DNA from 3 places in the Micromonospora sp. NPDC049102 genome. Region 3 is predicted to be linked to each of the others. Evidence: predicted binding sites of a transcription regulator. Region 3 holds the regulator's gene; each other region holds the start of a gene.

Region 1 (7,250 bases), on a different contig from region 3:
CGACCCGCTGCGGATGACCAAGACGTTCCACGTGGTCCCCCGTGGTGTGGCGCTGGTGATCGGGTGCAACACGTTCCCGACGTGGAACTCGTACCCCGGGCTGTTCGCCTCGCTGGTCACCGGCAACCCGGTGATCGTGAAGCCGCACCCGCGCGCGGTGCTGCCGCTCGCGATCACCGTGAAGTACGCGCGGGAGGTCCTCGCGGAGGCCGGCTTCGACCCGAACCTGATCCTGCTGGCCGCCGAGGCGCCGGGCGAGAAGCTCGCCAGCGACCTGGCGCTGCACCGGTCCGTCAAGATCGTCGACTTCACCGGCTCCACCGAGTACGGCGACTGGCTGGAGACGCACGCCCGGCAGGCGTCGGTCTACACCGAGAAGGCCGGCCTGAACACGGTGGTCATCGACTCCACCGACGACTTCGCCGGCATGTGCCGCAACCTCGGCTTCACCCTGACCCTCTACAGCGGTCAGATGTGCACCACCTCGCAGAACATCCTCATCCCGGCCGGGGGCATCGAGACCGACCAGGGGCACAAGAGCTTCGACGAGGTGGCCGGTGGAATCGCCGCGGCGGTCGGCAAGCTGACCGCCGACCCGGCCCGGGGTGTCGAGCTGACCGGCGCGATCGTCAACGACGGGGTGTTGGAGCGGTTGGCTGAGGTGACCAAGGTCGGCGAGCCGGTCCTGGAGTCGCGGACGGTGGCCCACCCGTCGTACGCCGACGCGGTGGTGCGTACCCCGACGATCGTCAAGCTGACCGCGGACGACGCCCAGACGTACGGCCGGGAGTGGTTCGGGCCGATCTCGTTCGCCATCGCGACCGACTCCACCGCGCACAGCCTGGAGCTGCTGCGCAAGACGGTCGGCGAGAAGGGCGCGCTCACCGCCGGGGTCTACTCGACCGACGAAGCGGTGCTGGACGCCACCGAGGCGGTCGCCGTCGAGGTCGGGGTGCACCTGTCCTGCAACCTCACCGGCGGTGTCTTCGTGAACCAGTCGGCGGCCTTCTCCGACTTCCACGGCAGCGGCGCCAACGCGGCAGCCAACTCGGCGCTGACCGACGGGGCTTACGTGGCGAATCGGTTCCGGATCGTGCAGTCGCGGCGTCCTGCCTGATCTTCACCTTTGGTCGCGGTTGGGGTTTCCGGGGCAGCCCGCCCCGCTCCGGGCGGTCAGGCTTGACCCCTGCGCGGGGCGGCTGCCCCGGAAACCCTTCTGTGGGCACGGTTGTCGCCTGACGCTCCGGCTTCGGGTGGGAGATCTTTGTGGTCTTGCCCTGGGAAGGGTTCTCGGTTTTACGCTGTTCGGCGCATCTGGAGTTCGGTCAGGGCGGGGATCGTGGGGTGCGGGACCCGTACGCCGGTGTCCTCGAAGCCCAGCCGCTGGTAGGCCCGGTAGGCGCGATCGTTGCCGACCACCACCTCCAGCAGCAGTTCCGGCCGGTCGCACGCCCGTGACCAGGCGGCCACCCCGTCGATCAGCTCGCCGAGCAGCCCGCGGCCCCGCCACGTCGGCGTGACGTACACGGCGTAGATCACGGTCAGCCCCGGCTCGTTCGGAGCGACCGTCCCGCCGGCGTGCCCGACGAGCCGGCCGCCCGGGTCCGCGACGAACTGCGCGTTGTGGGGACCGGTCGACGTGTAGGCCACCCGGGCGGCGAACTCGTTGTGCGGTCGGGCCGCAGCGTCCGCCAATGTCTCCAGGAAGGCCAACGGCGCGTCGGCGAGCATCTCCAGGCGCAGCGCCCGCATCCGGGCGGCGTCCTGCGGCCGTACCCGGTGAATGCGCGCCTGCCGCAGGACCGGACCGCTCGTGTCGGTGGTCATGTCCGAATGCCTACCACAGGGCCGGACGCTCACCGCGATCAACGGCGGCCAGATCGCCTACATCCGGTCAAACGCAACCATCGTCATGAATCAGTCAGCGCGTTCGAGGCGCCTTGGACCATGCCCGATTTGTGGTCGTGCGCGACCGTCACTCCTCGTGTAGCGTGCGATTTCGATCACCTCTTTCAGCGGTCGTCGTCGATCGCTGTGGCGGTGGTCCGTGGGTGTCCGGCGTGCCGGACGTCCGGGCAGGCAACGCCGCGCAGAGTGAGGGAAGTGCACCGTGGCCCAGGGTTCCGTGAAGTGGTTCAACGCCGAGAAGGGCTACGGCTTCATCGCCGTGGACGGCGGTCAGGACGTGTTCGTCCACTTCTCCGCTATCGAGATGGACGGCTACAAGGCCCTCGACGACGGTCAGCGGGTGGAGTTCGAGATCGCCCAGGGCCAGAAGGGTCCGCAGGCGGAGCACGTCCGCGTCATCGGCTGACCGGTTCCCCGATCTACCCGCCGGCGGTTCGCCCCGATCGGCTGGCGAGTCGGGGCTGCGGCGCGGACGCCCGCCCGGGAAGATCGTGAACCGTTCCAGCCGATGCTGAGGAGGGTTCATGACCGACCAGACGCCGCCACCCACCACGCCCTCCGGGCCGGGTGAGCCGGGCCCGTCCGACCCCATCCCGCCCGCCGAAGGCTCCGGCACGCCGCCCTCGTCCGGCGCGGCCCCGGGCACACCGCCCTCGCCCGGCGCGGTCCCGGGCACGCCGCCCTCGCCCGGCGTCGCGATGCCACCCGTCGGCGTGCCGCCACAGGGCTGGAACCCCGCGACGGACGCCTGGGGGCAGCCCGTCGGTCCGCCGCCGGGCTGGGACCCCGCGCAGGGAGCCTGGGGTCAGCACGCCGGGCCGCCGCCGGGCTGGACCTCCCCTCCCGTCGGCGGCTACCCGCCGGGGGTCGGCCCCTACGGCGGACAACCGTGGTACCCGGGAGCGCCGGTCGGCTGGTACCCGCCGGGTCACGGCCTCGACCCGAACGACCCCCTCGTCACTCCGCCCGGTGCCGGCATCGGTGCCTGGTTCGAGCGGTTCTGGGGCGCGCTGCGCCGGGGCTGGCGGCAGTTGGTGCCGATCATGCTGCTCACGCAGGTGTTGCCGGCGGCGGTGCTCTCGGTCATCTCGTTCGGTGTGGACCCGTCGCCCGCCTGGGAGGCGCAGGCCGAGACCAACCCGACCGGGCTCCCGGACAACTTCGCCACCGGCCTGTTGACCCTCGTCGTCGTGCTGGTCGGCGGCAGCCTGGTGATCGGCCTCGTGCAGGCGCTGGGCTGGGCCGCGGGCAGTTGGGTGATCACCCAGCAGGCGGCCGGCCGGCCCGCCCGCCTCGACGCGGCGCTGCGGTACGGCCTGCGTCGGGCGCTCGGCGTGTGGGGCTGGACGCTGCTGGTCAGCCTGCTCATCGGCGTCGGAGTCTGTTTCTGCGTGCTGCCGGGCATCTACCTGGCGTTCGCGCTGAGCATGGCCGGACCGGTCTACCTGTTCGAGCGGGACAACCCGATCGGCCGTTCGTTCCGGATGTTCCACGACCGGCTCGGGATGCTGCTCGGTCGGGTGGCCCTGGTGGGTGTCGCGGTGATCATCGGAACCATGGTTCCCGGCATCCTGGAGTCGGCCGGTACCGCCGCGTTCGGCGTGGACCCCTTCGCGTCCCCGGGCGCCGCGGTCGGGGTGGTGATGGTCATCGGCCTCACGGCGGTGCTGGCCCTGCCGGCCCACCTCGTCCAGTTGGTCGGGCTGCTGGTCACGTACACCGAGCAACGCGCGCACGAAGGGCCCGTGAACGCGGCCACACTGGCTGCGGAACTCGGCTGACCGAGCTCATCGTGCTTGCACTCGGCAGGTGAGAGTGCTAAACAAGTCATTGGCACTCGCATACCGTGAGTGCCAATGGTCGGGACGGTGGGGCCTGGTTGTGCCGGTGTGGAGACGCCGGGGCAGCACATGGCCGGTCGTCGCGGGCTATCCGGCCCGGCCGAAGGACGTCGTCGTCGCCAGGTGGCGACGTCCCAAGGTGCGTACACCAGGCGGCCCATCCGGGGCACACATCTCGGGTGGCCCGTGAGTGTCCAGGAGGACAACGCCGTATGGCCAAGATGATCGCGTTCGACGAAGAGGCTCGCCGCGGCCTCGAGCGGGGCATGAACCAGCTCGCTGACGCCGTGAAGGTGACCCTCGGCCCCAAGGGCCGCAACGTCGTCCTCGAGAAGAAGTGGGGTGCCCCCACCATCACCAACGATGGTGTGAGCATCGCCAAGGAGATCGAGCTCGAGGACCCGTACGAGAAGATCGGCGCCGAGCTGGTCAAGGAGGTCGCCAAGAAGACCGACGACGTCGCCGGTGACGGCACGACGACGGCGACCGTCCTGGCCCAGGCCCTGGTTCGCGAGGGCCTGCGCAACGTGGCCGCCGGTGCCAACCCGATGGCCCTGAAGCGGGGCATCGAGGCCGCGGTCGCGAGCGTCTCGGAGGAGCTGTCCAAGCTCGCCAAGGACGTCGAGACCAAGGAGCAGATCGCCTCCACCGCCTCCATCTCCGCTGGTGACAGCAGCGTCGGCGAGATCATCGCCGAGGCGATGGACAAGGTCGGCAAGGAAGGCGTCATCACCGTCGAGGAGAGCAACACCTTCGGGCTGGAGCTGGAGCTCACCGAGGGTATGCGCTTCGACAAGGGCTACATCTCGGCCTACTTCATGACCGACCCGGAGCGCATGGAGGCCGTCTTCGACGACCCCTACCTCCTGATCGTCAACAGCAAGATCTCGTCGGTCAAGGACCTGCTCCCGATCCTCGAGAAGATCATGCAGTCGGGCAAGCCGCTGCTGATCATCGCCGAGGACATCGAGGGCGAGGCCCTGGCCACCCTGGTCGTCAACAAGGTCCGGGGCACCTTCAAGTCGGTCGCCGTCAAGGCGCCGGGCTTCGGTGACCGCCGCAAGGCCATGCTCGCCGACATCGCCATCCTCACCGGTGGTCAGGTCATCAGCGAGGAGGTCGGCCTCAAGCTCGACGCCGTCGGCGTCGACATGCTGGGCCGCGCCCGCAAGGTCGTGGTGACCAAGGACGAGACCACCATCGTCGACGGTGCCGGTGACGCCGAGCAGATCCAGGGCCGGGTCAACCAGATCCGGGCCGAGATCGACAAGAGCGACTCCGACTACGACCGCGAGAAGCTGCAGGAGCGGCTGGCCAAGCTGGCCGGTGGCGTTGCGGTGATCAAGGTCGGCGCGGCCACCGAGGTCGAGCTCAAGGAGCGCAAGCACCGCATCGAGGACGCCGTTCGCAACGCGAAGGCGGCCGTCGAGGAGGGCATCGTCCCGGGTGGTGGCGTCGCGCTGGTGCAGGCCGGCAAGACCGCCTTCGACAAGCTGGACCTGGTGGGCGACGAGGCCACCGGTGCCAACATCGTCAAGGTCGCGCTGGACGCCCCGCTGCGGCAGATCGCCGTCAACGCCGGCCTCGAGGGCGGCGTCGTGGTGGAGAAGGTCCGCAACCTCGAGGCGGGTCACGGTCTCAACGCCGCGAACGGCGAGTACGTCGACCTGCTGGCCGCGGGCATCATCGACCCGGCCAAGGTGACCCGTTCTGCGCTGCAGAACGCGTCGTCGATCGCCGCGCTGTTCCTCACCACCGAGGCCGTCGTCGCGGACAAGCCGGAGAAGACCCCGGCTGCCCCGGCTGGCCCGGGTGGCGGGGACATGGACTTCTGAGTCCAGTTCCGACACACCGAACGGGGCGGGCCGCTGACGCGGTCCGCCCCGTTCGTCGTCAGGTGGGCAGGGGGCGCTGGTTGCGGCGCTTCTGCGCCCGGTCGTACGGCGGCAGCAGTTGGATCGGCGCGTCCACCATCTCCTGCGGTTCCTCGCTCGCCGGTTGACCGTCGGTGGTCATCTCGGCCAGTTGCTCGGCGTCGCCGTAGTCCAGTCGGTCGAACGGCAGTTGACCGGGCAGCTCGCCGACCGGTTTCCAGGTGATCGGCGGGCCGTCCTCGGTCTGGTCGTCATCCGTGGTCATGGCTGCCTCCTCTACCGAAACGGTAGGGGGCGTCGATGCCCGACGCGGGCGAATGGATCAATGTCCCATTTGCCTGTTATGACGTCGGCAGTGTCCGCCGGTACAGGAAGAAGACCCGCTCGATCCGCGCACCCGCACTGCCCGAGTAGAACGGCACCGGCCCCACCCAGCCGATCTCCGCCCGGTCCAGCCCGGCCGCACGCTGGTCCCGCAGGCAGCGCCGCAGCAGCACCCCGCCGATGCCCGAGCCCTCGGCGGCGGGCGCGGTGCCCATCGGCCCGAACCAGCTCGGCCGGGACGACCCGTAGGCGGCGAAACCCAGCACCTTGCCGGCCCGCTCCGCCAGGTGGCAGCCGGCCCCCTCGCGGCCCACCGACCCCGCCAGCTCACCGTCCCAGGCCCCACCGAAGGTGGACCGGGCGAACGCGGTCAGCGCCGGCAGGTCCGCCCGCTCCGCCCGTCGTACCGTGATGCCCTGTCCGGCCAGCCGGTCCTCGGCGGCCGTCGTCGACCGCAGCGCCGGCGACTCGTCGTACGACAGGTCCGCGGTCATGTTCCAGGCGGTCCGGTCCTGCTGGTAGCCGAGCGCCAGGGCCGCGCAGACCGCTGGTGTGTACCGCACGTCGATGCCCGGCCAGGCGTAGTACGGCGGGTTTCCGGCCAGCAGCACCTCCGTCACGCCGTGCTCGGCGAGGGCCTGCTCGGCCCGGGCGAGCAGCGCACGGCCCACGCCCCGGCGGCGCTGCCCCGGCAGTACGGCGACCAGGTCCACGTGCCCGGTGCCCGGCTCGCTCGGCGATACCGAGCCGATGAGCACCCCGACGAGATCGTCGCCCCGGTACGCCCCCAGCCCGATCACCGGCCGGTCGACGGCGGCCCGGGGCCAGAGCACGTCCACGATCGCGTCCGCCTCGGCCGCGTCCTCCGGCAGGTCGAGCGCCTGCGCGCAGAGCCGAGCCACGGTGGGCACGAGGTCCAGGTCCAGTTCGGTGACGGTGATCTCGGCGTCCATGGTCGCCGACCCTAGATCACCCGTCGCCTCCCGCCCTGCTCACCCTCGGGCGGCGCGCACGGCGGCGTACGCGTCGACCTGACCGGCACCGGTGACGTTCGCCGGGCCCCCGCAGGCGTCACTGGGATTGCGTGAGCGGTACGTGGGCTCGGCCGGCGTGGCGGTGTCCCGCAGGATCTGCCGGGTCCGGGGCAGGTCGCCGATCAGCGTCGGGTTCGCCGACCACATGAGCGCCACCACTCCCGCCACCTGCGGGGTCGCCATCGACGTGCCGTCCAGCGCCGCGTACCCGCCGCCGGGCATGGCCGACACCACGCCCACGCCGGGCGCCAGCACGTCCGGCTTGCCCG
Region 2 (7,250 bases), on a different contig from region 3:
AGATGGGGCAAAAGCCGCAAGTTGCCAGGCGTTTTCGATCACAGATGTGTGAGCCGGCAACGACCCGGGTACCGGGGGGCCAGGCCGGGAACGGTGCGCCTGCGCGGCCCGCCGCCCGGAAGCCGGCCACAAGCATTCTCGCGGTGCCGCGCGGGAGGAGGGGTGCTGATGTCGAACGTACGTAGACTGCCCGGACCCATCGTCGACCTCTGGGACTGGCAGCGGCTCGGCGCCTGCCGAGGCCGGGACAGCGCTCAGTTCTTTCACCCGGACGGAGAGCGTGGGTCCTCACGGCTGCGGCGGGAGTCCTCCGCCAAGGCGGTCTGCCGCGCCTGCCCGGTCCGCGCCGAGTGCGCGGCCCACGCCCTAGCCGTCCGCGAGCCGTACGGCGTGTGGGGCGGCTTCAGCGAGTCGGAGCGGCTGCGGCTGCTCGCCGTCGGCTGGGAGGACCTGGCGGACCGCCGGCAGATCCGCGTCGACGTGGCACGCCTGGAGGCCCGCCTGGGCCGCCCGCACAAGTCGACGGTCCCGGCCCAGCGCAACGTGGCCTGACCCGACACCCGACTCGGCCGTTCCTTCTCGCCCCACGCCCCGTTTCGCCCCATGCCCTCCGTCGATGTCGACGGAGGGCATGGATGTTCCGGTGGTCCTTTGCTCTGCTTCAGCGGAGGCAACACCGGGGCAGCACCCGTGTTCGCAGTCGGGACGCGTGTGTCCGGACGCCGGGTGTTGCCTGGATTGAAGCAGAGCAAAGGGCGGTGTAACTCTCCCCCGGCCGCCGCGGAATCAGCGGACGTTCACCGGGACCGTGTGCCAGCCTGTTGCGCCGTCGGGGGCGACGCTCTGGGTGCGCTCGGTCTGGGTCTCGCCTGTCGCGTCCGTTGCCCGAACCTGGAGCCGGTGCTCGCCCGGGGTGGCATCCCAGCGCCAGGACCACTGGACCCAGGTGTCCACAGACACCGTCGGGGCCAGCACCGCCTCCTGCCAGGGGCCGTCGTCGACGCGTACCTCGACCCGGCTGATGCCCCGGTGCTGCGCCCAGGCCACCCCGGCCACCGTCACCGGACCGGCGGTCAGCCGGTTGCGCCGCCGTGGCGCGTCGATCCTCGACTGGGTCTTGATCGGCCCCTGGGCGGACCACCCGCGCGGCACCCAGTACGCGTCGAAGTCCGCGAAGCGCGTCAGCTCCAACTCGGTCACCCACTTGCAGGCCGACACGTAGCCGTAGAGGCCGGGCACCACCATCCGCACCGGGAAGCCGTGCTCGACCGGCAACGGTTCGCCGTTCATGCCGATCGCCAGCAGCGCGTCCCGCCCGTCGCGGAGTGCGGCGGTGGGTGTGCCACAGGTCCAACCGTCGACCGACCGGCCGACGACCTGGTCGGCGTCGTCGTCCGGCTGGGCCTCGTCCAGGAGCTCCCGCAGCGGTACGCCGAGCCAGCGCGCATTGCCGATGAGGTCCCCACCGACCTCGTTGGAGACGCAGGCCAGCGTGACATACCTCTCGACCAACGGCCGGGCCAGCAGGTCCGCGTAGCTGTAGGTGCGCTCGGTGCCCACCCGGCCGTGGATGCGCAGCCGCCAGGTGTCCGGGTTCACCTGCGGCACCACCAGTGCGGTGTCGATCCGGTAGAACCCGGAGTTCGGGCTGACGTACGGCGCGAGTTGGGCCAGGGACAGATCCGCGCCCGCTGGCACGGCCGGCGCGGGGGCGGCCGGGGCGGGCAGCCGGATCGCGTCCCGGGCAGCCGAGACGCCCCGCCGCCCGGCCAACCAGCGCCCGCCGAAACCAGCCACGGCCGCCGTCCCCAGCAGCACTCCCGTGCCGGTCAGGAACCGTCGGCGCGACTCCGGATCGACACCCTCGACCGGCGCGGCCGGTGTCACCGGCACCGGCGGCGCGGGTGAGGTCCAGGGCCACGGTTCCAGCTCGAACGGGCCGGCGATGAACAGCCAGAGCACCAGGGCGCCGAGGCCGCCGCCGACAAGTGACGGCAGCGCGTCGAAGACGTCCGCGCCGGAACGGGACAGCGCGGCGGCCACACCGACGACGCCGAACGCCGCGATACCGGCGAGGCCCAGGGCGAGCCGGCGGACCGCCAGCATCCCGAGCAGCGCGGCGAACGCGCCCAGCAGCAGGGCCGTTCCGGTCAGCAGGGCAATTTTGTCGGCGGTGCCGAAGACGTCGATGGCGAACTGCTTGAGCGGTTCGGGAACGGCGTCGACAACCACCCCGCCGACCGCGACCAGTGGGGCCGACCGAGGACCAGTCAGCACCGCCACCGGTTCCGCGACCCCGATCGCGACGGCGGCGGCGGTGACTCCGGCCAGCGCGGCGTACCGCCGCGACGTGGTGCTCATCGGCCCAGTGTGCGCGATCATTCCGGCGGGTCGCCAACGACGTCAGCGGTTGGTAATGATCGCGCAGACGAACCGGGACACACCGCCGTACGACGGTGTGCCCCGGAACAGGTGTCGCTACGGGTCAGAAGCCCGGACCGTGCTGGTGGCCGTGGCCGTGGCCGTGCCCACCACCGGCGGCCGGCTCGGGCTGCTCCGGCTTCTCCACCACGAGGCTCTCCGTGGTGAGCAGCAGGCCGGCGATCGACGCGGCGTTGGTGACGGCGTTGCGGGTCACCTTGACCGGGTCGATGATGCCGGACTTGACCAGGTCGCCGTACTCGCCGGTGGCAGCGTCGAGGCCGTTGCCCCACTGCATGCCGGCGACCTTCTGGGTCACGACGTAGCCGTCGTGGCCGGCGTTCTGCGCGATCCAGCGCAGCGGCTCGACCAGCGCCTTGCGCACGATCGAGACGCCGACCTTCTCCTCGCCGGTGAAGCCCAGGTCGTCGTCGAGCACGGGGAGGATCTGCACCAGGGCGGCGCCGCCGCCGGGCACGGTGCCCTCCTCGACCGCGGCCTTGGTCGCCGCGATGGCGTCCTCGATGCGGTGCTTGCGCTCCTTCATCTCGACCTCGGTCGCCGCACCCACCTTGATCACGGCGATGCCGCCGGAGAGCTTGGCCAGCCGCTCGGCCAGCTTCTCCCGGTCCCAGTCGGAGTCGGAGGCCTCGATCTCCTTACGGATCTGGGAGACCCGGTCGGCCACGTCGGCCTTCTGGCCACCGCCGTCGACGATCGTGGTGTTCTCCTTGTCGACCACGACGCGCCGGGCGGTGCCGAGCACCTCCAGGCCGACCTGGTCGAGCTTGTAGCCCAGCTCCGGGGCGACCAGCTCGGCGCCCGTGGAGATCGCGATGTCCTGGAGCATGGCCTTGCGCCGGTCGCCGAAGCCCGGGGCCTTGACCGCGCAGACCTTGAGAGTCTTGCGCAGCGAGTTGACCACCAGGGTGGAGAGCGCCTGCCCGTCCACGTCCTCGGCGATGATCAGCAGGGGCTTGCTGTTCTGCAGGACCTTCTCCAGCAGCGGCAGCAGCTCCTCGATCGCCGAGATCTTCTGGGTCGTGACCAGGATGTACGCGTCCTCAAGGACGGACTCCTGACCCTCCAGGTCGGTGACGAAGTTCGGCGAGATGAAGCCCTTGTCGAACTGGAGACCCTCGGTCACGTCCAGCTCGGTGGTGAGCATCGAGCCCTCCTCGACGGTGATGACACCGTCGCGGCCGACCCGCTCCATCGCCTCGGCGATCAGCTCGCCGATGGTGGCGTCCTGCGCGGAGATCGTCGCCACGTTCGCGATCGACTCCTTGCCGGTGACCTCGGCGGCCCGGCCGAGCAGCGCCTCGGAGACCTTGGCGGCCGCCGCGTCGATGCCCCGCTTGAGGCCGGCCGGGTTGGTCCCGGCGGTCACGTTGCGCAGGCCCTCACGGACCATGGCCTGCGCCAGCACGGTCGCGGTGGTGGTCCCGTCGCCGGCGACGTCGTTGGTCTTGGTCGCCACCTCCTTGACCAGCTGCGCGCCGAGGTTCTCGTAGGGGTTGGTGAGCTCGATCTCCTTGGCGATGGTCACGCCATCGTTGGTGATCGTCGGCGCACCGAATTTCTTGTCCAGGACGACGTTGCGCCCGCGCGGGCCGAGGGTGACCTTGACCGCGTCAGCGAGGGCGTTGACACCGTGCTCCAGCAGGTGTCGGGCGTCGTCCGAGAAGCTGAGGATCTTCGCCATGAATGTCCCTTCGAAGCGCCGCTGCCCCGGCCCGGCGAGCCGGACCGGGGCAGCGACACTGATCGGTTGCTTACTTCTCGATGACCGCGAGGACGTCGCGGGCGGAGAGCACCAGGTACTCCTCGCCGGCGTACTTGACCTCGGTGCCGCCGTACTTCGAGTAAAGGACGGTGTCGCCGACCTGCACGTCAACCGGAACCCGGTTGCCGTTGTCGTCGACGCGCCCCGGACCGACAGCGAGGACAGTGCCCTCCTGCGGCTTCTCCTTGGCGGTGTCGGGGATCACGATGCCCGACGCCGTGGTGGTCTCAGCCTCGTTCGCCTGGACCACGATGCGGTCCTCGAGCGGCTTGATCGCAACCTTGGTCGCGGTAGTCACGGGCATACCCTCCTGGGGTACTGGTTTCGTTGCTGGCCAGCGGGGCCGACCAGCGTCAATCTGCCTCATGCCACCGGGCGGAGCCGTCGTCGCGGGTGCCGGTCCGCCTGGCGTGCGCACCCGGGTCGCGAGACCCGGAAGCTGGCACCCTCAGGGTGAGAGTGCTAATCGCAGGTTATTCCGTGGCTAGCACTCCGTCAAGGAGAGTGCCAGCACGCCGCCGTCTGTGTCGCCACAGTTCCGCCAGTCGTTACCGCAACACGCCGGTAGCCCCACGCCCCGGCGTGGCCGTCTCCCTACCGTCGGTTGCCATCACCGGTGGCCGCCGGAAGGGGAATCACGTGGCCCGGATACCGACCCTGACGTTCCTACTCGAGCAGCTACGTCGCGCACGCCAGGCGCGCGGGCTCAGCCGGGAGGAGCTGGGCAAGCTGATCAACTACTCACCGTCGTACGTGAGTGCGGTCGAGACCGGGCAGAGTCCGGTCAGACCTGATTACGACGCCCGCATCGACTCGACCCTGGACACCGGCGGTCTCTTCGTCGGCATGCTGGAGCTGATCCGCTTCCACGCCGCGCCCGACTGGTTCCGCACCTGGGAGGACGACGAGCGGAAGGCGGTGGCGCTGCGCTGGTACGACCCGACAGTGATTCCCGGCCTGCTGCAAACCGAGGGGTACGCGCGGGCGATGCTCGGCGCGGGCGGCGAGCTGACCGCCGAGGAGGTGGAGACACGGGTGGTGACCCGACTCGCCCGGCAGACAGTGCTGACCGCCGATCCGCGCCCGCGCCTCATCGCGGTGCTGGAGGAGCACACGCTGCGCCGGCAGCTCGGCGACCCGAAGATCATGTGCGAGCAGCTACAGCACCTGCTGACGGTGGGCACCGAGCCGAACGTGCAGGTTCGGCTCGTGCCGACCGACACCCCTGGCACGTCGGGCTCAACGGCCCGTTCATCCTGGCCCGGCTCGACAGCGGGGCCGAGCTGGCTCACCTGGACAACCAGCTCCGGGGGCAGACCGTGGACGGCCCGAACGACGTTGCCGCCCTGGAGCGCCACTGGGAGACTGTGACAGGCGAAGCGCTGCCGTGCCGGCAGTCCGCCCGGCTGATCGAGGAAGTGGTGCAGACATGGACCTGACCCACGCCACCTGGCGCAAGTCCTCCCGCAGCAACAGCAACGGCGGCGCCTGCGTCGAGGTCGCCGACAACCTGCCCGGCCTGGTCGCCGTGCGCGACAGCACGGACCCGGCCGGGCCGGCCCTCACCTTCACCCCGACGAGCTGGCGGGCCTTCGTCGCCGCCACCCCCACCGACTGACACCACCGTCCGGGCAGCCAACCCGGGCCGGGACAATGACCGGGTGGATCTCGATCAGCTGGCGGCGCTGCGTACCCCCGAGGGGTCGGCCGCGCTCACGGCGGCGGCCGGGCTGGCCGGCGGTGATCCGCTGGTCGCGGCGTCGGCGCTGCGCGCGGCCGGGGTGCCGCCGACGTTGGCCGCGGCGGCGCTCACCCAGGCGGAGCTGCGGCACCGGGCGGTCGGCAAGTTCGGTCCGGTCGCCGCCGGGATGTTCCTCACCCGCCCCGGCCTGGAGCAGGCCACCCGCCGGGTGGTCGCCGACAGTCGGGCCGCCCGGTTGTCCGCGGCCGGTGTGCGCACCCTGGCTGACCTCGGGTGCGGCCTCGGCGCGGACGCGCTGGCCGCCGCCCGTGCCGGCATCCGGGTGCACGGGGTGGAGGCCGACCCGGTGACCGCGGCGATGGCCGCCGCCAACGCCACGGCGGCCGGGCTGACCGAGTTGTTCACCGTCGAGTGCGGGGATGCCACGGCGTTCGACGTGTCCCGGGTCGACGGGGTCTTCTGCGATCCGGCCCGCCGCAGCAGCGGTACCGGTCGACGGATCTTCGATCCGCGCGCCTACTCGCCACCGTGGGACTTCGTCACCGGGCTGGCCGAACGGGTACCGCGCACAGTGGTGAAGGTGGCGCCGGGCCTGGACCACGCGCTCATCCCGGTCGGCGCGGAGGCCGAGTGGGTCAGCGTGGACGGCGACCTGGTCGAGGCCGCCCTCTGGTGCGGGGAGTTGGCGGAGGTGCCCCGCCGCGCCACGCTCTACCGCCAGGAGGGCGGCGAGACCCGCCGCCACCAGCTCACCGGCTCGGGTGCCGACGAGGCGCCGGTCGGGCCACCCCGGCGCTACCTGTACGACCCGGACCCGGCCGTGGTCCGCGCGCACCTCGTCGCCGAGTTGGCCGCCGACCTGGACGCCAACCTGGGCGATGCGAGCATCGCCTACCTCTACGCCGACCAGCCGACCCGCACCCCGTACGCGCGCTGCCTGGAGATCACCGACGTGCTGCCGTTCTCGCTCAAGCGACTGCGGGCACTGCTGCGCGAGCGCCGGGTGGGCCGGGTGGAGATCCTCAAGCGGGGTTCCGCGCTCACGCCGGAGCAGCTCCGGCGAGATCTGCGACTGGCCGGCGACGCGGCGGCGAGCCTGGTGCTCACCCGGGTCGCCGGCGCACCGACAGTGCTGATCGCTCGGCCGGTGAACTAGCGTCGCGGGTGTGGCAGGACAGGTCACCGGCGAGCGTGCGGCGCTGGCAGACCGGCGGTCGCCGAGCGGGCCACCGGCTGCGTACGCGGTGGGATCAGCCCGCTCGGGCAGCGCAAACGACTGCCGACCGTGCTTGACGAATCCGCACTGGACCTTCCGACGATCTACGTCTCGGGTGGTCGGCA
Region 3 (7,250 bases):
GTGCCGCCGACGGTGCAGCTCCACAGCGGGCGGTCCGCCCGGTGCAGCGCCGCCGACACCGCCGGGACGCGGGCGTCGGCCTGCACCCGGCGGACCAGCCGGTCCAGACGGGTGTACGGGTGCGGGCCGACCGTCACGTCAGGTCCCGGGCGAGCATCGGGCCCAGGGGCGCGCCACCGAGCAGGTGGGCGTGCGCGTGGAAAACCTCCTGCCCGCCGTACGCCCCGGTGTTGAACATCAGCCGGAACCCGTCGCCGAGCAGCCCCTCGTCCTCGGCCACCGCGGCGGCCGTGGCCAGCACCGCACCGGCCAGCACCGGGTCACCCTCGGCGAGGGTGGCGACGTCGGCGTAGTGCTCCTTCGGAACGACCAGGACGTGCACGGGGGCCTTCGGGTCGATGTCGCGGAAGGCGAGCGTGGTGTCGGTCTCGCGGACCACGGTGGCCGGGATCTCCCCGGCGACGATGCGGCAGAACAGGCAGTCGGATCCCATCGGGGCAGTGTAGGGACTGACGGGCCGGGGACGCTCCGGTGCGGCATGCGCCGACGACCTGTTCGCGGCGGGGTACGGCTGAGGCAGGATGGCCGGCATGACGGATCGGGCGATTCTGGTGACGGGTTCCTCGCGCGGCATCGGACGGGCCGTGGTGGAGGCGTTCGCCGCCAGCGGGGACCGGGTGGCGATCCACCACCGCGACTCCGCCGAGGCCGCCGAGGAGCTGCGCGCCCGGCTGCCCGGCTCGGGGCACGTCGTGGTCCGCGCCGACCTCACCGACCCGGACGCGGTACGCACCATGGTCGACCAGGCCGCCGAGCAGCTCGGCGGCCTGGACGTGCTTGTCAACAACGCCGGGACGTACGGCGACCGGGACGTCCCGCACCCGATCTTCGGCACCTCGTACGCCGAGTGGCAGGCACGCTGGCGTCAGGTGCTGGAGACCAACCTGACCGGCGCCGGGAACGTGATCTGGTGCGCCGCCCAGCACCTGCGGGCGCGGGGCGGCCGGATCGTCAACGTGTCGTCCCGGGGCGCGTTCCGCGGTGAACCGGAGCAGCCGGCATACGGCGCCAGCAAGGCGGGGCTGAACGCGCTGGGCCAGTCCCTCGCGGTGGCGCTCGCGCCGTACGGCATCACGATCGCCACGGTGGCGCCGGGCTTCGTGGCGACCGACATGACGACCGAGCACCTGCGCGGCGAGCGGGGCGCGGCGATCCGGGCGCAGAGCCCGTTCGACCGGGTGGCCCGGCCGGAGGAGATCGCGGCCGCCGTGCACTGGCTGGCCTCACCCGAGGCGGAGTGGGCCTCCGGCACGATCGTCGACCTCAACGGGGCCTCCTACCTGCGCAGCTGACCGCCGCAGACCGGTCGGGTCAGGTGCCGACCCCACCGACGACCGGGGTCTCCCCCACCTGCTCATCGCGTCCTTTGCGCGGGCACGACCCACCGCAACCACAACCGGGTCGGACACGACCCACCGCAAACAGAGCTGGGTCTACCAGCGGCCGAGGCGAGTGGCGAGCACGCTGAGCGCGGCCACGCCGGCCGTGGAGGTACGCAGCACCTCCGGCCCGAGTCGTACCGGCCGGCCGCCGGCCTCGCGGAAGGCGGTCAGCTCGGCCGGGGCGATGCCACCCTCCGGGCCGATGACCAGGACGATCTCACCGGCGGGGGGCAGCTCGGCGGTGGTGAGTCGCTCGTCGGCCTCCTCGTGCAGGACGAACCCGGCGGCGGCACCGGCGATCCGGCGGGCCACCGTGGCGGTGGACTCGTCCGGCGCGCCGGCCACGACCGGCAACCAGGGCCGGCGGGCCTGCTTCGCGGCCTCGCGGGCGGTCGCGACCCACTTCTGACGGGCACGTACGCCCCGGTCGCCGCGCCACTGCGTCACCGAACGCGACGCCGCCCAGGGCACGATCTCATCCACCCCGACCTCGGTCATCGCCTGCACGGCCAGCTCGCCCCGGTCACCCTTGGCGATGCCCTGCACGGTGACGATCCGGGGTACGGGCGCGTCCGCGTACCCCCGGGAGGTGACGGCGACCTCCAGGCTGCCCCGGCCGACGGCGGTGACCACGGCGGCGGCCGTGCCACCCCGGCCGTCGGCGAGCAGCAGCTCCTCGCCGACCCGCAGCCGCTGCACGGTGGCGGCGTGGTGCCCCTCGGGGCCGTCGAGCGTCAACGCGTCGCCGGTGGGCAGCGCGTCGACCAGGAACAGCGGCGCGGACACGTCAGGCGTGGCCGTTGAACGCGTCGCGCATCCGGGAGAAGAAGCCGCCCTGCTTGGTCAACTCGGCGACCTCCTCACCCCGGGTCTTGGCGAAGTCGCGCAGCATCTTCTCCTGGTCGGGGTCGAGCTTGGTGGGCGTCCGGACGTCGAGGTGCACGTAGAGGTCGCCCCGGCCGGTGCCGCGCAGGTGCGGTACGCCCCGGGCGCGCAGCCGCAGCGTGCTGGCCGGCTGGGTGCCGGCCTTGACGTCGACGATCTCCTCGCTGTCCAGCGTCTTGATGGTGAGCCGGGTGCCCAGCGCGGCGGCCGTCATCGGCACGGTGACTCGGCAGTGCAGGTCGTCGCCCTTGCGGGAGTAGACGTCGTGCGGCCGCTCGTGGATCTCCACGTAGAGGTCGCCGGCGGTGCCACCGCCCGGACCCACCTCACCCTGCTGGGCCAGCCGGATCCGCATGCCGTCCTCGACACCGGCCGGGATCTTGACGGTCAGCGACCGGCGGGTGCGTACGCGACCGTCGCCGGCGCAGGTGGGGCAGGGGTGCGGGATGGTGGTGCCGTAGCCCTGGCAGACGGTGCACGGCCGGGCCGAGACCACCTGCCCGAGGAAGGTGCGCTGCACGGACTGCACCTCGCCGCGGCCACCGCACGCCTCGCAGGTCGCCAGGTGGGTGCCGGCCGCGGTGCCCGCGCCCGAGCAGGTGGTGCAGAGCACAGCGGTGTCGACGGTGATCGGGGCCTCGACGCCGAACGCCGTCTCGTGCAGGTCGAGTTCGAGGCGCAGGATCGCGTCGGCACCCGGACGGGTCCGTGGACGCGGCCCACGGCCGGCGCCGCCTGCGGCACCACCGAAGAAGGCGTCCATGATGTCCTGGAAGCCGACGAACGGGCCGGCGCCGCCCGGACCACCCGGGCCGCCCGCGCCCCCGCCTCCCGGGGCGAGCGGGTCGCCACCCAGGTCGACGATCTGCCGCTTCCGATCGTCCGAGAGGACCTCGTACGCGGCGTTGATGTCCTTGAACTTCTCCTGGGCCTCCGGGTCCGGATTGACGTCCGGGTGGAACTGGCGCGCCAGCTTGCGGTAGGCGCGCTTGATCTCGTCATCGGAGGCTTCCCGGCTGACACCGAGGATGCCGTAGTAGTCCCTGGCCACTGCGTTCCGTGTCCTCATGTTCGTCTCGCGTTGCGCCGACCGGCGGCCGCAGCCGGCCGTCGGCCCTGACTGGTCAGTTCTGGGCCAGCAGCTCGCCCACGTAGCGTGCCACGGCGCGCACCATGGCGATGTTGCCGGGGTAGTCCATCCGGGTGGGCCCCAGCACCCCCATGCCGCCCAGGATGGTGGCCCCCGGGCCGTACCCGGTGCTGACCACCGAGGCGGCACGCAGGTTGTCGAACTCGTTCTCGTCGCCGATCAGCACACGGGTCGTGCTGGGTTCGGTCTCACCGATGAGCTTGAGGAGCACGACCTCCTCCTCCAGCGCCTCCAGGATCGGCCGCAGCGAACCCTGGAAGTCGAGCAGACCACCCCGGGTCAGGTTGGCGGTGCCGGCCAGGGCGATGCGTTCCTCGTGCCGCTCGACAAGCGTCTCCAGCAGGACGGTGGAGAGCGTGGTCATGGCGGGGCGCAACTGCACCGGCGCCTCCTCGACCAGCGCCTGCACCAGGGGAGGCGTGTCCGACAGGCGCTCACCGGCGAGCTTCTCGTTGACCAAACGACGCAGGTCGGTGACGTCCTCGGCGGGCACCGGCCCCGGCAGCTCCACCAGCCGCTGCTCCACCCGGCCGGTGTCGGCGATCATGACGAGCATCAACCGGGTGGTGGAGATCGGCACCAGCTCCAGGTGTCGTACCGAGGAGCGGGCGAGGCTCGGGTACTGCACGACAGCCACCTGGCGGGTCAGCTGGGCGAGCAGCCGTACGGTGCGGTGGACCACGTCGTCGAGGTCGACGGCGCCGACGAGGAAGCGCTCGATGGCGCGCCGCTCGGCCGGGCTGAGTGGCTTGACCCGGGACAGCCGGTCGACGAAGAGCCGGTAGCCACGGTCGGTGGGCACCCGGCCGGCGCTGGTGTGCGGCTGCCGGATGTAGCCCTCCTCCTCCAGCACGGCCATGTCGTTGCGGACCGTCGCCGGGGAGACCCCGAGCTGGTGCCGCTCGACGAGCGCCTTGCTGCCGACCGGTTCCTGGGTCGAGACGTAGTCCTCGACGATGGCGCGGAGCACGGCGAGCTTCCGGTCGTCCAAACCCATCCTCCGCACCTCCTGTCGCACGTCGGCCCGCCGGCCCATCCGGGCCGACCGGCCGTCCTGGCACTCGACTGTAACGAGTGCCAGTCTACGTCGGCGCCCCCGCCGACGCGATGATCAAGGTCGTCGCCGTCCGTTCCGTCGGGCCGGCCCGACGGAATCGCACTGGTGCGACATTGCCATCGGCACCTACCGTGACAACCATGACTGAACCACCTCGCCCTCCCGGCGCGGGAGACCCCGGCGGTTATCCGCCGGAGCCGACCTCCCCCGGCTCGTCCTACTCGGGCGAGCCGCCCACCGCACCACTGTCCGGGGCACCCGGCCCGGGCGGCTATCCCCCGGCCGGTGGCTATCCGCCGCCCACCGGTGACCAACCGCCGTCGGGCGGCTACCCTCCGCCGGGCGGCTACCCTCCGCCGGGTGGCGCGACTGGCGGCTATCCGACGGGCGGCGCGTACGGCGGCGCCGGCGGCGGTTACGCCAACAACGAGGACAAGACCTGGGCGTTGGTCGCGCACTTCGGTGGCGCGGCCGGCATGATCATCAGCGGCGGCGTGCTCGGCTGGATCGCTCCGCTGGTGGCACTGCTGGCCCGGGGCAACCAGTCCCCGACCGTCCGGGCGCACGCCGTGTCGGCGCTCAACTTCCAGCTCATCTGGTCGATCGTCGGCCTGGTGGGCTGGGTGCTGTCCTGCATCCTCATCGGCTTCATCGGCGTTGCGGCGGCCGTCGTCCTCGGGGCCGTGTTCGGCATCATCGCCGGCATCAAGGCCAACGAGGGCAGCCAGTACCGCTACCCGCTCTCGGCCAACCTCGTCAAGTGATCCGGGCCGGCCGCTCCCCCGGCCGGTCCCGGCACGTCAGGGCAGCAGGTCGCGCACGACAGCGTCGGCGAGCAGCCGGCCGCGCAGGGTGAGCACCGCGCGGCCGGCGGCGTACCTCCCGGCGTCCAGCAGGCCGTCGGCGAGGGCCCGCTCGGCGCCGGCCCGGCCGGCGGCGTCGAGCACTCCCAACGGCAGGCCGCTGGCGAGCCGCACCCGGAGCATCACGTCCTCCATGTGCGCCTCGTCGGCGGTGAGCACCTCGCGGGCCAGGCCGGGTGACGCGCCGGCCGCCAGCCGCTGGGCGTACGTCGTGGGGTGTTTCACGTTCCACCAGCGCACCCCGCCGACGTGGCTGTGCGCGCCTGGCCCGAGGCCCCACCAGTCGGCGCCGGTCCAGTAGAGCAGGTTGTGCCGGCACCGGGCTGCCTCGGTGCGCGCCCAGTTCGACACCTCGTACCAGGACAGGCCGGCCGCGTCGAGGGCGGCCTCGGCGGCCAGGTAGCGGTCCGCCGCCACGTCGTCACTGGGGTACGGCAGCTCGCCGCGCCTCATCCGGGCGGCGAGCCGGGTGCCGTCCTCCACGATGAGGGCGTACGCGCTGACGTGGTCGACCCCGGCGGCGACGACCTGCTCCAGCGTGGCGGCGAAGTCCTCGGCCCGCTCCCCCGGGGTGCCGTAGATCAGGTCCAGGTTGACGTGCTCGAACCCGGCCTCGCGCGCCTCCCGGGCGGCGGCCGTGGCCCGGCCGGCGCTGTGCTTGCGGTCCAGGATCGCCAGCACCCCCGGCGACGCGGACTGCATGCCCAGCGAGATCCGGGTGTAGCCGGCCGCCCGCAGCCGCCGCAACGATTCCGGGGTGACCGACTCGGGGTTGGCCTCGGTGGTCACCTCGGCGTCGGCGGCGAGCCCCCAGGTGCGGTCGATGCCCTCGAGGATGCGGGCCAGGTCGTCGGCGGGCAGCAGGGTGGGCGTGCCGCCGCCGACGAAGACGGTGTCGACACGCGGCGGCGGGTTGTCCCCGAGCACCCGGGAGGCGAGCGCCAGCTCGGCCAGCACGGAGTCGGCGTACGACTCACGGCTGACGCCTCCGCCCAGCTCGCTGGCCGTGTACGTGTTGAAGTCGCAGTAGCCGCAGCGGCTGGCGCAGAACGGCACGTGGACGTACACGCCGAAGCCGCGCGCGCCGACCGCCGTGGTGGCGGTGGCGGGCAGCGATCCGTCGACGGGGACGGTCTCACCATCTGGAAGGACGCCGGGCATGGCCACTAGTGTGCCCGGCATGACCTCTCCCGACGTCCTCGTGCGGGTCGCCACGGCCCGTGGGGTGACCACCCTCACCCTGGACAGCCCGCACAACCGCAATGCGCTCTCCACCGCCCTGATGACCCAGTTGCTGGCCGGGCTGGCGGACGCGGTGGCCGACGACGCGGTCCGGGTGATCGTGCTCGACCACACGGGCCCGGTCTTCTGCTCCGGCGCGGACCTGAGGGAGACCGCCGCGGCGTACGCCAGCGGGACGGTGCCCGCCGGCATGCTGGGCGACGTGCTCGCGGCGCTCTGGGAATGCCCGAAGCCGGTGCTCGCGCGGGTCGCCGGGCCGGCGCGGGCGGGCGGGCTGGGCCTGATCGCCGCCGCCGACCTGGCGGTCTGCGCCGACGAGGCGACGTTCGCGTTCACCGAGGTACGTATCGGGGTGATCCCGGCGGTCATCTCGGCGACCGTGCTGCCCCGGCTGCACCCCCGCGCGGCGGCCGAGCTGTACCTGACCGGGGACACCTTCGACGGGCGTCGTGCCGCCGCGGTCGGACTGGTCACGGCCTCGGTGCCGGCCGAGGAGCTGGACGACGCGGTGCGCGGCTACTGCGACTCCCTGGTACGCGGCGCGCCCGGCGCGCTGGCCGGCGCGAAGGAGCTGCTGCGCCGGCCGACGACCGACGAGCTGCGCGGCGACC

What was found. Region 3 encodes HrcA, which represses chaperone genes, less so after heat shock. Its sites were predicted from a motif close to GGTTNGCACNCTCNNNNNGAGNGTGCNAACC; they were not measured.
Positions count from the first base shown of each region.
Region 1: a site for HrcA is predicted at 3,737-3,767, ahead of groL (chaperonin GroEL). Genes of this name have one in related genera too.
Region 2: a site for HrcA is predicted at 4,645-4,675, ahead of groES (co-chaperone GroES). Genes of this name have one in related genera too.

Region 1 covers NZ_JBICTE010000003.1:145,736-152,985, forward strand. Annotated here, with positions in the region: gene paaN (phenylacetic acid degradation protein PaaN) at 1-1,117, shown strand, start outside; gene ACGFH9_RS05305 (GNAT family N-acetyltransferase) at 1,297-1,827, opposite strand; gene ACGFH9_RS05310 (cold-shock protein) at 2,111-2,314, shown strand; gene ACGFH9_RS05315 (hypothetical protein) at 2,433-3,689, shown strand; gene groL (chaperonin GroEL) at 3,962-5,584, shown strand; gene ACGFH9_RS05325 (hypothetical protein) at 5,643-5,888, opposite strand; gene ACGFH9_RS05330 (GNAT family N-acetyltransferase) at 5,965-6,900, opposite strand; gene ACGFH9_RS05335 (S8 family serine peptidase) at 6,940-7,250, opposite strand, start outside.
Region 2 covers NZ_JBICTE010000001.1:349,583-356,832, forward strand. Annotated here, with positions in the region: gene ACGFH9_RS01635 (WhiB family transcriptional regulator) at 169-552, shown strand; gene ACGFH9_RS01640 (molybdopterin-dependent oxidoreductase) at 787-2,361, opposite strand; gene groL (chaperonin GroEL) at 2,486-4,126, opposite strand; gene groES (co-chaperone GroES) at 4,197-4,511, opposite strand; partial or broken gene ACGFH9_RS01655 (Scr1 family TA system antitoxin-like transcriptional regulator) at 4,847-5,646, shown strand; gene ACGFH9_RS01660 (DUF397 domain-containing protein) at 5,637-5,825, shown strand; gene ACGFH9_RS01665 (methyltransferase domain-containing protein) at 5,869-7,065, shown strand; partial or broken gene ACGFH9_RS01670 (YbaK/EbsC family protein) at 7,094-7,250, shown strand, end outside.
Region 3 covers NZ_JBICTE010000007.1:57,022-64,271, reverse strand. Annotated here, with positions in the region: gene ACGFH9_RS10120 (serine hydrolase domain-containing protein) at 1-137, opposite strand, end outside; gene ACGFH9_RS10115 (histidine triad nucleotide-binding protein) at 134-493, opposite strand; gene ACGFH9_RS10110 (SDR family NAD(P)-dependent oxidoreductase) at 591-1,352, shown strand; gene ACGFH9_RS10105 (16S rRNA (uracil(1498)-N(3))-methyltransferase) at 1,494-2,228, opposite strand; gene dnaJ (molecular chaperone DnaJ) at 2,230-3,378, opposite strand; gene hrcA (heat-inducible transcriptional repressor HrcA) at 3,452-4,474, opposite strand; gene ACGFH9_RS10090 (DUF4870 domain-containing protein) at 4,675-5,298, shown strand; gene hemW (radical SAM family heme chaperone HemW) at 5,335-6,558, opposite strand; gene ACGFH9_RS10080 (enoyl-CoA hydratase-related protein) at 6,578-7,250, shown strand, end outside.